Linked DNA regions of Aromatoleum petrolei. The protein of the gene in region 2 interacts with the protein of the main gene of each other region in a pairwise test. Links are inferred from orthologs where the notes say so. Each region holds a gene or a part of one and is shown on either strand. Other genes may lie near its edges.

Region 1 (7,016 bases), 2.9 Mb from region 2 along the record:
CCTTCCGGGTGCTGCCGGGCTTCCGCTTGACGCTCGGCTACACCCTCGCCTACCTCTCGCTGATCGTGCTGCTGCCGCTCGCGGCGGTGTTCCTCAAGACGGCCAGCCTGAGCGCCGCGGAATTCTGGGCAGTCATCAGCGCGCCGCGCGTCGTCGCAAGCTACAAGCTGTCCTTCGGCGTATCGCTCGCCGCCGCCGCCATCAACGCCGTATTCGGCCTGCTGCTGGCGTGGTCGCTGGTGCGCTACAGCTTTCCCGGCAAGCGCTTCGTCGACGCCTTGGTGGACCTGCCCTTCGCGCTGCCCACCGCGGTCGCCGGCATCGCGCTGACCGCCCTGTATGCCAAGAACGGCTGGATCGGGCAGTACCTCGATCCGCTGGGCATCCAGGTGGCGTTCAAGCCGCTGGGCGTGCTGGTTGCGCTGGTCTTCATCGGCCTGCCCTTCGTCGTGCGCACCGTGCAGCCCGTCCTCGAGGACCTCGACACCGAACTGGAGGAAGCGGCCGCCAGCCTCGGCGCCGGGCGCTGGCAGATCTTCCGTCACGTGATCCTGCCGGTGCTGCTGCCAGCGCTGCTGACGGGCTTTGCGCTGGCCTTCGCCCGTGCGGTGGGCGAATACGGATCGGTCATCTTCATTGCCGGCAATATCCCGATGGTGTCAGAGATCACGCCGCTGATGATCATCACCAAACTCGAACAATACGACTACACGGGCGCGACCGCGATCGCGGTCGTGATGCTGGCGGTGTCGTTCGCGCTGCTGCTCCTGATCAACAGCCTGCAGGCGTGGACGACCCGGAGAACCGGGAGGGACCGCTGATGGCCGGCGCAGCGACACTCGACTGGGCCGGCGCCGCGCACACCGACGCTGCCGACCGTTTCGAATCCCGGGAGGCCACGCGCGAGGAGCCTTGGATCAAATGGACGATCCTCGGCATCTCGCTCGCCTTCTTCGCGGTGTTCCTGCTGCTTCCGCTCGTAGCGGTCTTTGTCGAGGCATCGCGCAAGGGATGGGAAACCTATTGGGGTGCGCTGATACACGAGGATGCGCTGTGGGCGATCAAGCTCACGCTCACCGCGGCGGTGATCTCGGTGCCGCTCAACCTGGTGTTCGGCGTCGCGGCCGCGTGGGCGATCGCGAAATTCGAGTTCCGTGGCAAGCATCTCCTCATCACACTCATCGACCTACCCTTCTCGGTGTCGCCCGTGATCGCCGGCCTGATCTACGTGCTGATTTTCGGTGCACAGGGCTGGCTCGGCCCCTGGCTTGCCGATCATGACATCAAGGTCATCTTCGCGGTACCCGGCATCGTGCTCGCGACGGTGTTCGTGACCTTTCCCTTCGTCGCACGCGAACTCATTCCGCTGATGCAGGCACAGGGCCGCGAGGAGGAGGACGCCGCGATCGTGCTCGGCGCCAACGGCTGGCAGACCTTCTGGCACGTGACGCTGCCGAACATCAAGTGGGGACTGCTGTATGGCGTGATCCTGTGCAATGCCCGCGCGATGGGCGAGTTCGGCGCGGTGTCGGTCGTCTCCGGCCACATCCGCGGCCAGACCAACACGCTGCCGCTGCACGTCGAGATTCTCTACAACGAATACCAGTTCGCCGCCGCGTTTGCGGTGGCGTCGCTGCTGGCCCTGCTCGCGCTCGTGACCCTGGTGATCAAGACCTGGGTCGAGCACCGCGCCGGCGGCGGGAAGCAATCACGAGAAGCCCATCAGGACGCCGCATCATGAGCATTCAGGTCAGAAACATCCGCAAGACGTTCGGCGACTTCGTCGCGCTCGACGACGTCTCGCTCGACTTCCCGACCGGCGAACTGGTCGCCCTGCTGGGGCCGTCCGGCTGTGGCAAGACGACGCTCCTGCGCATCATCGCCGGCCTTGAGCAGGCAGAATCCGGACAGGTACTCCTGGACGGAGGGGACGCCTCGGGCACCCATGTGCGCGACCGCCAGGTCGGCTTCGTGTTCCAGCATTACGCGCTGTTCCGCCACATGAGCGTGTTCGACAACGTCGCCTTCGGCATGCGCATGAAGCCACGCGGGCAACGTCCGTCGGAAGTGCAGATCCGCGACAAGGTGCATGAACTCCTCGACCTCGTGCAGCTCGACTGGCTCGCCGACCGCTTCCCGGCGCAACTGTCGGGCGGCCAGCGCCAGCGCATCGCGCTCGCCCGTGCCCTCGCGGTGGAACCGCGCGTGTTGCTGCTCGACGAACCCTTCGGCGCGCTCGATGCCAAGGTACGCAAGGAACTGCGCCGCTGGCTGCGCAAGCTGCACGACGAGCTGCATATCACCTCGATCTTCGTCACCCACGATCAGGAGGAGGCCCTCGAGGTTGCCGATCGCATCGTGCTGATGGACCGCGGCCATGTGGAGCAGATCGGCACACCCGAAGAGGTCTACCGCCAGCCCGCGACGCCCTTCGTGTATGGGTTTCTCGGCTCGGTGAACTTCTTCCACGGCCGCGTCGAGGACAACGCGCTGCGCGTCGGCGACGACGTCCTGCCGAGCGCACAGCAGGGCTTCGACGCCGGCGCCGAAGTCATCGCCTTCGCCCGCCCGCACGAACTCGACCTCGTGCCCGAGGCGCATGGCGACGCCGGGGTCGCGGCACGCATCACCCGCATCCTCGCCTTCGGCGTCACCGCCCGCATCGAGCTCGACGGGCTGAACGGTGCCAGCGGTCAGCATTTTGAAGTCGAACTGACGCAGCAGCGCGTCGCCGAACAGAATCTCGCCGAAGGCCAGGCCGTGCGCCTGCTACCCTCGCACCTCAAGGTCTTCGAGCGCAACGGCATTACTGGAGCAACTGCATGAATTTCCAGCAGCTACGCATCATCCGCGAGACGGTGCGCCGCAACTTCAATCTCACGGAGGTCGCCAACGCGCTGTTCACGTCGCAGTCCGGCGTTTCCAAGCACATCAAGGACCTCGAGGACGAGCTGGGCGTCGAACTCTTCGTGCGCAAGGGCAAGCGCCTGCTGGGTCTCACTGACCCGGGCCGCGAACTGGTCGTGATGGTCGAGCGCATGCTGCTCGACGCCGGCAACATCAAGCGGCTCGCCGAGCAGTACAGCAATCGCGACGAGGGCCGCCTGACGGTCGTGACGACGCACACGCAGGCGCGCTACGCGCTGCCCAAGGTCGTGACCGGATTCAAGAGGGTTTATCCCAGGGTGCTCCTCAAGCTGCATCAGGGCAGCCCCGAGGAGATCGTGTCGATGGTGCTGGACGGTCAGGCGGACATCGGCATCGCGACCGAGGCGATTGCGGACGTGGCCGAACTGGCGTCCTTCCCTTACTACTCCTGGCATCATTCGGTGATCGTGCCCGCCGGGCATCCACTCGACAGCGCAATGCCGCTGACGCTGGAGGCGATCGCCGAATACCCGCTGATCACCTACCACGAAGGCTTCACCGGACGCTCCATCATCGACCGCGCATTTGCCGCCGCAGGACTTTCCCCCGAGTTCGCGATGTCGGCGATGGACGCTGATGTCATCAAGACCTACGTCGAACTGGGGCTGGGCGTCGGCATCGTCGCGTCGATGGCCTTCCAACCCGGGCGCGAAGGCGAACTCCGCCAGCTAGACAGCAGCCACCTGTTTCCCGCCAACACGACGCGCATCGCAGTACGGCGCGGACACTACCTGCGCGGTTTCGCCTACCGCTTCATCGAGATGTGCTCACCGACGCTCACCGAGATGACGGTTCGCAACAGCATCACCCCCGCAGGCAACGGTCGCGCCGATGAATGAGGCAGCGCACCGCGCACCGGCGCCTGCTATTCTCCGATTTCCGGACCAAGGAGCCTCCATATGTCGAACTGGTATACCGATAACGCCGAATCCATCGGCAAGACGCCGCTGATCAAACTGAATCGCATCACCGACGGCGCACCCGCGACCGTGCTGGGCAAGATCGAGGGGCGCAACCCCGCCTATTCCGTGAAATGCCGCATCGGCGCGGCAATGATCTGGGACGCCGAGAAGCGCGGCCTGCTCGGCCCGGGGAAGGAAATCGTCGAGCCCACCAGCGGCAACACCGGCATCGCGCTGGCCTTCGTCGCCGCTGCGCGCGGCATCCCCATCACGTTGACGATGCCCGATACGATGAGCGTCGAGCGGCGCAAGCTGCTGGTTGCCTATGGCGCCAAGCTCGTCCTGACCGAAGGCGCCAAGGGGATGAACGGTGCGATCGCGAAGGCTGAGGAGATCGCGGCGTCCGACCCGAATCGATACGTGCTGCTGCAGCAGTTCAAGAACCCGGCTAACCCTGCGATCCACGAAGCAACGACCGGCCCCGAGATCTGGGACGACACCGACGGCAAGATCGACATCCTCGTGTCGGGGGTCGGCACCGGCGGCACCATCACCGGCGTCTCGCGTTATATCAAGCAGACCAAGGGCAAGGCGATCGTGTCGGTTGCCGTCGAACCCGCCGCGAGCCCGGTGCTCACGCAGACGCGCGCAGGCGAGCCGCTGAAGCCTTCGCCGCACAAGATCCAGGGCCTCGGCGCGGGCTTCGTGCCCGACGTGCTGGATCTCTCGCTGATCGACGCGGTCGAGACGGTAACGAACGAGGACGCGATCCTCTACGCCCGCCGCCTCGCGCGCGAGGAAGGCATCCTTTCGGGGATCTCGTGTGGCGCAGCGGCAGCCGTCGCGGCACGGCTCGCGCAGCGGCCGGAGAACGCGGGCAAGACCATCGTCGCCATCCTGCCGGATTCGGGCGAGCGCTACCTCAGCTCCATCCTGTTCGAAGGCATGTTCGACGCGACCGGCGCGGCACTTTGAGCGGCGCCCTCGCGGACACGACCGCAGGGGCGACAGCCCCCGCGGCTCTGCCAACCGAGACCCTGCCCATCCTGTATCGCGACGACTTCCTCGTCGCGGTACACAAGCCCTCCGGGCTGCTGGTCCATCGCTCCGTGCTCGATTTCCATGAAGAACGTTTCGCGGTTCAGATCCTGCGCGACCAGATCGGCCGCCGCGTGCACCCCGTGCATCGCCTCGACAAAGGAACCTCGGGCGTACTCCTGTTCGCGCTCGATCGCGAAACCGCCGCTCTGGCGTCCGGTGCCTTCGAGCGTCAGGAAGTGCGCAAGACCTATCTCGCCGTCGTGCGTGGTCATCCGGTCGGCGAGGGCCTCATCGACCACCCCCTGACGCGGCGCTTCGATGATGCTGAGCGCCGCCCCGACAGTGAGGACGCCCCGGCGCAAGGCGCCGTGACGCGCTTTCATCGCCTTGCGACCACCGAACTGCCCTATCAGGTCGACCGTTACCCGACCAGTCGTTACGCGCTGGTCGAACTCAGCCCCGAAACCGGCCGCCGCCACCAGATCCGCCGCCACCTGAAACACATCTCCCACCCCATCATCGGCGACGCGACCTTCGGGAAGGGGCGGCACAACCGGCTGTTCGCCCAACTCTTCGGCGTCTCGCGGCTACTGCTCGCCTGCACGCGCATGCAACTCACGCACCCGCGCAGCGGGACAGCGCTCGATCTATCGGCCCCGCTCGCGCACGATTTCGCCCACGTAGTCGATGCGCTCGGCTGGGACGACGCCGTGAAAAGCTCCATGCGGGCGACGGACGCGACCAGCAACACTCGCAGATAAGCGGAGTCTTCTTGCCGTCACGGATTCGGTGCACAATGAATCTTCACGACAATGAACACGACATCGGCTCCAACCATGAATCCCCTGCTCCAGGTCCGCGCACAGGGCCAGCAAGTCTGGCTCGACAACCTCTCCCGCACCCTGCTCAACGAAGGCCAGCTCGCGCAGATGATCGCCGATGATGGCGTCGACGGCGTCACGACCAACCCCGCGATCTTCCACAAGGCCATCGCCGGGGGGCGGTATTACGAGGACGACCTCGCTGCGCTCAAGCAGCAGCCCCTCGGTGCCGAAGCGCGCTATGAAGGCTTGGTGATCCCGGACGTGCAGCGTGCCTGCGATATGCTGCGGCCAAGCTGGGAGCGCAGCGGCGGCAACGCCGGCTACGTGAGCCTGGAAGTGTCGCCAGCCCTAGCCCACGACGCGGCCGGGACGCTTGCCGCCGGCCTGCGTCTGAACCAAGCCGTCGCGCGCGACAACCTGCTGATCAAGGTGCCTGCAACCGCTGCAGGGCTGGACGCGATCGAACTGCTGATCGGTCGCGGCGTGAGCGTCAACGTCACGCTGATGTTCTCGCTCGCCCACGTCGATACGGTCGCGGACGCGTATGTCCAGGGCCTGCAGCGCCTGCGCCAGGCCGGCGGGGACGTGAGCAAGGTGATGTCGGTCGCGAGCCTGTTCCTGTCCCGCGTCGACACCCTCATCGACAAGCAGCTCGACGAACTCGGCGGCGACGCGCTCGCCCTGCGCGGCAAGACGGCGGTGGCGATGGCAAAGCTCGCCTACCAGCGCTATCAGGAACGCTTCCACGGCGCGGCCTTCGCCGAACTGCGCGCGGCGGGCGCACGTCCGCAGTACATGTTGTGGGCGAGCACTGGCACGAAGAACCCCGCCTACAGCGACCTGCTCTACGTCGAGCCGCTGATCGGGCCGGAAACCGTGAATACGCTGCCCGACGCCACGCTCGGGGCGCTGCGCGACCACGGCAAGGTGGCTGCGACCCTTGCGCAGGATGTCGGCACCGCGCGCTCGGCCTTCGACGCACTGAACGACTTGGGCATAGACATGACCGCAGCGGGCGAAGGCCTGCAGCGCGAAGGGCTGGCGCAATTCGAAGACGCGTTCGCGCAACTGCTACAGCTCACCGCCTGACGCCGCACAGCCGGCACACAACACAAAGCCCGACGGAGTTCATCCCCCGTCGGGCTTTTCGTCTTCAGCGTCGTCCGGCGCTCAGGCGGTAGCGACCTGCTTCGCCATCATCGACATGCGGGTGAGCCAGCGCTGGTCCCCGGCGCTGCCGAGCAGCTCCTTCATGTCCAGGATCAGCACGATCTGGCCGTTCGACAGGGTCGTCACCCCGGCGACGCCCTTCGGGCGGAAG
Region 2 (6,995 bases):
ACGGATGGCGTCGGGCATCGTCGCCGAGAATAGCGCAGTCTGCCGCTCGATCGGGACGTGCTCGAGGATCCATTCGACGTCGTCGATAAAGCCCATGCGCAGCATCTCATCCGCTTCGTCGAGCACCAGCGTCTTGAGGTTGTCGAGGTTGAGGCTCTCGCGCTCGATGTGGTCCATCACGCGTCCCGGAGTGCCGACGATGACGTGTGCGCCGCGGCTCAGTTGGCGCAACTGCACGACCATGCTTTGGCCACCGTAGATGGGCAGCACGTGGAAGTCGGGCAGGTTCTTGGCGTAGCGCTGGAAGGCTTCCGCAACCTGGATCGCAAGCTCACGTGTCGGCGTCAGCACGAGGACCTGCGGCTTGCGGGTGGAGAGGTCCAGGCGATCGAGCAGCGGCAGCGCGAAGGCCGCCGTCTTGCCGGTCCCCGTCTGGGCTTCGCCCAGCAGGTCATGGCCGGCGCGCAGGTGCGGGATGCAGGCCGCCTGGATCGGCGACGGGGTTTCGTATCCGATGCCGGCCAGGGCGTCGAGGATCGGGGGGCTCAGCTCGAGCTGGGCAAAGGATTCGACGGAGGGATTCATGGGCGTCCGAGAGTGAGGAAGATGGGGGGACGTACCGGCTGTGCGTGCATCGTACCGAATTCGCCTGGTGTGGCGCTGGCAGCCCGCGAATGCGGACCGGATTGCCCGGTCCGCTTGCGCCCGTTCAGGCGCGCAGCGCTGCAGTGCGGTGGGCCTGGATGATGGGCAGGATCTGCCCGAAGATCTTGGGGCTGCCGGCGACGACATTGCCGGTTTCCATGTAGGTGCCTTCTCCGGCAAGGTCGCTTACCAGACCGCCGGCTTCCTGGATCAGCAGTGCGCCGGCTGCGATGTCCCAGGGCTGCAGGCCCATTTCCCAGAAGCCGTCGAGGCGCCCGCAGGCGACGTAGGCAAGGTCGAGCGAGGCAGCGCCGGGCCGGCGGATGCCGGCGGTCCTCTGCGTCAGGTCCTTGAACATCGCGAGGTAGGCGTCGACGTGGTCGAACTCGCGGAACGGAAAGCCCGTGCCGATCAGCGATTCGTTCAGGCGGACGCGCTTCGATACGCGGATGCGCCGGTCGTTGAGGAAGGCGCCGCGTCCCTTCGTGGCGGTAAACAGCTCGTTGCGCGTGACGTCGTAGACGACGCCCTGTTCAAGCGCGCCGTTCTTTGTCAGCGCGATCGAGATTGCATACTGTGGAAAGCCGTGGATGAAGTTCGTCGTGCCGTCGATCGGGTCGATGATCCACTGGTATTCGCTGTCGCCGGTCTCGGCTGATGCGCCCGACTCCTCTGCTAGAATGCCGTGCTCCGGGTATGCTTCGCGCAGCACCTCGATGATGGCGGCCTCGGCGGCCTGATCGACCTCGGTGACGAAGTCGTTCGGGGACTTGGCCTGGACCGACACCTGGTCCAGCTGCAGCGAGGCGCGATTGATGATGGAGCCCGCGCGGCGGGCGGCTTTCACTGCAATGTTCAGGGTGGGGTGCATGCGCGTCGGTCTCGCTGGAGTCGGGGGCCCGGAGAGCGTCCCGCTCGAAAGAATTCCAATAAAACGAAGTATTTTAATATGAACGGAGCCATCGCGCTCGACCGCATCCGCATCGTACTTTCCCGTACGAGTCATCCCGGCAACATCGGCGCCGCCGCGCGCGCGATGAAGACGATGGGGCTCGGCCGTCTCTGGCTGGTTCGGCCGGCTTCCTTTCCCGATCCGGTGGCGGAGGCGCGCGCCTCCGGGGCCGGTGACCTCCTTGCGTCCGCGCGGGTGGTCGGTTCGCTCGAGGAAGCGCTCGAGGGCACGATCCTGTCCGCCGCTGTCACGGCGCGGCGGCGCGAGCGCTCGGTGCCGGTGCGCAATGCGCGCGAGGCGGCCCCCGAACTGGTGTCGTTTGCCGGGCGGGGCGAGGTTGCGCTGGTGTTCGGAAACGAAACGAGCGGACTCACGAATGAGGAGGTGGGGCTGTGCTCGATGCCGGTGACGATTCCGGCGAATCCGGCATTTTCGTCGCTCAACCTCGGCGCCGCGGTGCAGCTGCTGTGCTACGAGCTGCGCATGGCGGCGCTCGATCCGGTTTCCCCGGCGGAACCCCTTCCGGACCTGGCCGCCTTCGAGGAGGTGGAGGGTTTTCACCGTCATCTGGAACGGGCGATGACAGCCAGCGGATTCTATGACCCCGCAAATCCAAAGCGCCTGCTGCAGCGCGTGCGCCGTCTGTTCGGCCGCATCCGGCTCGAAAAGGAGGAGGTGAACATCCTACGCGGCATCATTAGTGCGCTGGAGCGCAAAGCTGAGTAAAATACTCGGAAATAAAATAACGAGACACCGGAGTAAATCACTCATGTTCAGACGTCTGCGCGAAGACTTGGCCAGCGTTCGCGAACGCGATCCCGCCGCCCGTTCGACCCTGGAGGTGCTGACCTGCTATCCGGGCGTGCACGCGCTTTTCCTCCACCGCTTCGCGCACGGCGCATGGAAGCGCGGCTTCTACTGGGTGGGGCGGTTTGTCAGTCATGTGAGCCGATTTCTCACCGGCATCGAAATCCATCCGGGCGCGACGATAGGCCGGCGCGTCTTCATCGACCACGGCATGGGGGTGGTGATCGGCGAGACTGCGGAGATTGGGGACGACTGCACGATCTATCAAGGCGTGACCCTCGGGGGAACCTCGCTATACCGTGGCACGAAGCGCCATCCAACGCTGGGCAAGGGGGTCGTGATCGGCGCCGGTGCGAAAGTGCTCGGGGGCTTTACGGTGGGTGACAGTGCACGGGTCGGCTCCAATGCCGTCGTCGTCAAGCCGGTGCCGGCTGGCGCCACTGCGGTTGGGAACCCCGCGCGCGTCATCGAACCTGACCGTGATAACGCACGCGACCGGGCGCGCGAGCAGAAGGCCGAGCAGATGGGGTTCTCGGCTTACGGCGTGACCAAGCAGATGGACGATCCGCTGACCAAGGCGCTGCACGGGCTGCTCGATCACGCCGTCGAGACCGATCGTCGCATTCAGATGCTGGTGGAGCGTCTGGAGAAGGCCGGATTCAGCCTCGATGAGGCGATCGAGAAGAGTGACGAATTTGACGCCGAGCGTCTGTCCAAGATGGTCGACTGAGTGACATTCGATTAGTTGACTGATTTTGTCGGGCTCCGTATAGTTGAGCGAAACGTTCGGGTATTCCCCCGGGCGAGAATCTCCGCGAAAGAAGGAGCTCCGATATGAGACTGACCACCAAAGGACGTTTTGCCGTCACTGCGATGATCGATCTGGCATCGCGTCAAGCCGAAGGGCCGGTGACGTTGGCTGGCATCGCCGACCGGCAGAAAATTTCCTTGTCGTACCTCGAGCAGTTGTTCGGCAAGCTGCGGCGCCACAAGCTGGTGACCAGCGTGCGTGGTCCCGGCGGCGGCTACCGGCTCGCTCGCGACATGGCTCGCATCACTGTTGCCGACATCATCGTCGCGGTGGACGAGCCGCTCGATGCGACGCAATGCGGTGGCAAGCAGAATTGCCATGACGAGCATCGCTGCCTGACGCACGACCTGTGGGCGAACCTGAACAAGCGCATGTACGAATATCTCGATTCGGTGACGCTGAATGCGCTGGTGCATCGCGAGATCAAGCCGGATCCCGACATGAGCGTCCTCAAGGACGTGCGCCGGCGCGCGATGGTGGCGATGCGCGAGGCTGCGGCGGCCTGACGGGCGTTTGAGCGTGTTCGCCCCCGTCTATCTCGACTGGAACGCCACTGCGCCGCTGGACGCGGCAGTGCGCGAGGCGATGCTGCCGTGGTTCGGCGGCCGCTTCGGCAATGCGTCTAGCCGACATGAATATGGGCGCCAAGCGCGCGCCGCGGTCGATGAGGCGCGTGCGCGGGTCGCTGCGGCGGTCGGCGCGCACGCAACGGAAGTGGTCTTCACCAGCGGCGGTACCGAGGCGAACAATCTGTTTGTGAAGGGCGCGGCGGGTCTCATGAAGCCGGGGCTGATCGCGATCAGCGCGATCGAGCATCCCTGCGTGCGCGAACCTGCAAAGCAGTTGCGGCGTGCCGACTGGACGCTGCGTGAAATCGCCGTCGATCGCGCTGGACAGGTGAAACGCGCCGACTGGCTGGCCGTGCTGGCGACGAAGCCGGCGCTGGTGTCGGTGATGCTCGCCAACAACGAGACCGGTGTGCTGCAGGACGTCGCGACGCTCGCCCGCGAGGCGAAGGAGGTCGGAGCCTGGTTTCACACCGACGCGGTGCAAGCGTTGGGCAAGATCGGCGTTGATTTCCGTGCCTTGGGCGTCAATGCAATGACGCTGTCGGCGCACAAGATCGGCGGTCCGCTCGGGGCGGGTGCCCTGGTCGTTGACAAGCGACTGGAGCTGGCCCCGCTGCTCGCCGGCGGCGGGCAGGAGCGCGGCTTGCGTTCGGGCACCGAGAACGTCGCAGCGATCGTCGGCTTCGGCGTCGCGTGCGAGTTGGCAGCGGCACGCGTGTCCGGCGAGAATGCCCGCTTGTGCGGCCTGCGCGATACGCTGGAAGCAGGTCTGGCGGCGCTCGGCATGCGGATCTTCTCGACCGGTGCGCCGCGTCTGCCGAATACGGTTTTCTTCGCCGCCGAAGGCTTGGATGGCGAGACCTTGGTCGGGCGACTGGATCGGGCCGGTTTCGCGTGTGCGAGCGGCTCGGCGTGTTCGAGTGCGAATCCGGAGCCGTCCCATACGTTGCTGGCGATGGGGGTGGAACGCGAGGCCGCGCGTGGCGCGGTGCGCGTCAGCTTGGGGCGCGATACGCAGGTAAAGCACGTGGCGGATTTTCTGGGCTGCCTGGGGCAGCAGATGAACGAACTGAACAATCTGACCGCCGTGGCGGTTCAATGATCGACGGAGGAATACCGATGCTGAAGTTTCCGATTTACCTGGATTACTCCGCCACCACGCCGGTCGATCCGCGTGTCGCGCAGGCGATGATTCCCTGGCTCACCGAGCATTTTGGTAATCCGGCGAGCCGTTCGCACGCTTACGGTTGGGAAGCCGAGAAGGCGGTCGAGGATGCGCGCGAGCAGGTTGCTGCACTGGTGAATGCCGATCCGAAGGAAATCGTGTGGACTTCTGGCGCGACGGAGTCGAACAACCTCGCGATCAAGGGCGCCGCACAGTTCTACAAGGGCAAGGGCAGGCACATCATCACCGTGAAGACCGAGCACAAGGCCGTGCTTGACACCTTCCGCGAACTCGAGCGCCAGGGCTTCGAGGCGACCTATCTCGACGTGCAGGAGAACGGCCTGATCGATCTGGCCGCGTTCAAGGACGCGCTGCGCCCGGACACGATCCTCGTCTCCGTGATGTTCGTGAATAACGAGATCGGCGTGATCCAGCCGATCGCCGAGATCGGCGAGATCTGCCGCGAGAAGGGCATCGTGTTCCACGTCGATGCGGCGCAGGCGACGGGCAAGGTCGAGATCGATCTGCAGCAGCTGAAGGTCGACCTGATGTCTTTCTCCGCGCACAAGACCTATGGTCCGAAGGGTATCGGCGCGTTGTACGTGCGTCGCAAGCCGCGTGCGCGCCTCGAGGCGCAGATGCACGGCGGCGGTCACGAGCGCGGCCTGCGTTCGGGTACGCTCGCGACGCACCAGATCGTCGGCATGGGCGAAGCCTTCCGCATTGCGCGCGAGGAGATGAAGGTCGAGAACGAACGCATCCGTTCGCTGCGCGACCGCCTACTGAAGGGTCTGCAGGACATCGAAGCGACCTATGTGAACGGCGACCTCGAGCATCGCGTGCCGCACAACCTGAATATCTCCTTCGCCTATGTCGAAGGTGAGTCGATGATCATGGCGGTGAAGGACATCGCCGTGTCGAGCGGTTCGGCCTGTACGTCGGCGAGCCTGGAGCCGTCCTATGTCTTGCGTGCGCTTGGGCGCAATGACGAACTGGCGCATAGCTCGATCCGTTTCTCGATCGGCCGCTTCACGACCGAAGAGGAAATCGACTATACGATCGACCTCATGCACAAGAAGATCGGCAAGCTGCGCGAACTGTCTCCGCTGTGGGAGATGGTGCAGGAAGGTGTCGATCTGAATACCGTGCAGTGGGCAGCCCACTGAGCATCCCGAGACAGGAGAAACGATAATGGCATATAGTGAAAAAGTGCTCGACCACTACGAAAATCCCCGCAACGTCGGCGCCTTCTCCAAAGAGGACGAAGGCGTGGGCACCGGCATGGTCGGTGCGCCGGCCTGTGGCGACGTGATGAAGCTGCAGATCAAGGTGGGCAAGGATGGCGTCATCGAGGACGCGAAGTTCAAGACCTACGGCTGTGGTTCGGCGATCGCGTCGAGCTCGCTGGTGACCGAATGGGTCAAGGGCAAGACCGTCGAGCAGGCACTCGAGATCAAGAACACCCAGATCGCCGAGGAACTCGCGCTGCCGCCGGTCAAGATCCACTGTTCGATCCTCGCCGAGGACGCCATCAAGGCGGCCGTGGCGGACTACAAGAAAAAGCACGAAGGCTGAGACCCGGAGGCGGAATCATGAGTGTCACTGTCAGCACGAGCGCAGCGAAGCACGTTTCGAACTTCATCGCCAAGCGCGGCAAGGGTCTCGGAATCCGTCTCGGGGTTCGGACCTCCGGCTGTTCGGGCATGGCCTACCGCCTCGAGTTCGTTGATGAGACGCACGAGGACGACGTGGTGTTCGAGAGCAATGGCGTCAAGGTCATCGTGGACCAGAAGAGCCTGGCCTATCTCGACGGCACCGAGCTCGATTTCGTCCGCGAGGGGCTCAACGAGGGTTTCAAGTTCAACAACCCGAACGTCAAGGACTCGTGCGGCTGCGGCGAGAGCTTCAACGTCTGATGCTCGCGGTGCGGATCCGATGAGCATCGACCTCCAGCAGGACTACTTCGGGCTGTTCGGGCTGCCACGCCGGTTTCGCATCGACGAGGCAGCGCTCGAGCTTGCCTACCACGATCTGCAGGGGCGCGTG

The links. Proteins that work in one complex are often made in the same cells at the same time.
Region 1: the proteins of cysE (region 2) and cysK interact in binary tests that used the Escherichia coli proteins (3 or more experiments, as listed by UniProt). The link is inferred for Aromatoleum petrolei from one-to-one orthologs.

The regions. Positions count from the first base shown.
Region 1 is NZ_CP059560.1:3,901,238-3,908,253, reverse strand. What follows is about bases 2,932-5,816. They hold cysK (cysteine synthase A), read left to right. Parts: upstream 2,932-3,827; coding sequence 3,828-4,805; downstream 4,806-5,816. Other genes in these bases: tal (transaldolase), read left to right, coding at 5,708-5,816; ToN1_RS24835 (pseudouridine synthase), read left to right, coding at 4,802-5,632; ToN1_RS17735 (CysB family HTH-type transcriptional regulator), read left to right, coding at 2,932-3,767. In the rest of the region: sulfate ABC transporter permease subunit CysT, read left to right, coding at 1-821; sulfate ABC transporter permease subunit CysW, read left to right, coding at 821-1,741; ToN1_RS17740 (sulfate/molybdate ABC transporter ATP-binding protein), read left to right, coding at 1,738-2,826; more of ToN1_RS17735, read left to right, coding at 2,823-2,931; more of tal, read left to right, coding at 5,817-6,784; ToN1_RS17720 (chemotaxis protein CheA), read right to left, coding at 6,866-7,016.
Region 2 is NZ_CP059560.1:1,041,913-1,048,907, reverse strand. Bases 1,387-4,250 are described here. They hold cysE (serine O-acetyltransferase), read left to right. Parts: upstream 1,387-2,366; coding sequence 2,367-3,134; downstream 3,135-4,250. Other genes in these bases: ToN1_RS04690 (cysteine desulfurase family protein), read left to right, coding at 3,735-4,250; iscR (Fe-S cluster assembly transcriptional regulator IscR), read left to right, coding at 3,239-3,721; ToN1_RS04705 (RNA methyltransferase), read left to right, coding at 1,595-2,323; ToN1_RS04710 (inositol monophosphatase family protein), read right to left, coding at 1,387-1,516. In the rest of the region: ToN1_RS04715 (DEAD/DEAH box helicase), read right to left, coding at 1-585; more of ToN1_RS04710, read right to left, coding at 710-1,386; more of ToN1_RS04690, read left to right, coding at 4,251-4,886; ToN1_RS04685 (IscS subfamily cysteine desulfurase), read left to right, coding at 4,904-6,115; Fe-S cluster assembly scaffold IscU, read left to right, coding at 6,141-6,524; iron-sulfur cluster assembly protein IscA, read left to right, coding at 6,542-6,865; Fe-S protein assembly co-chaperone HscB, read left to right, coding at 6,885-6,995.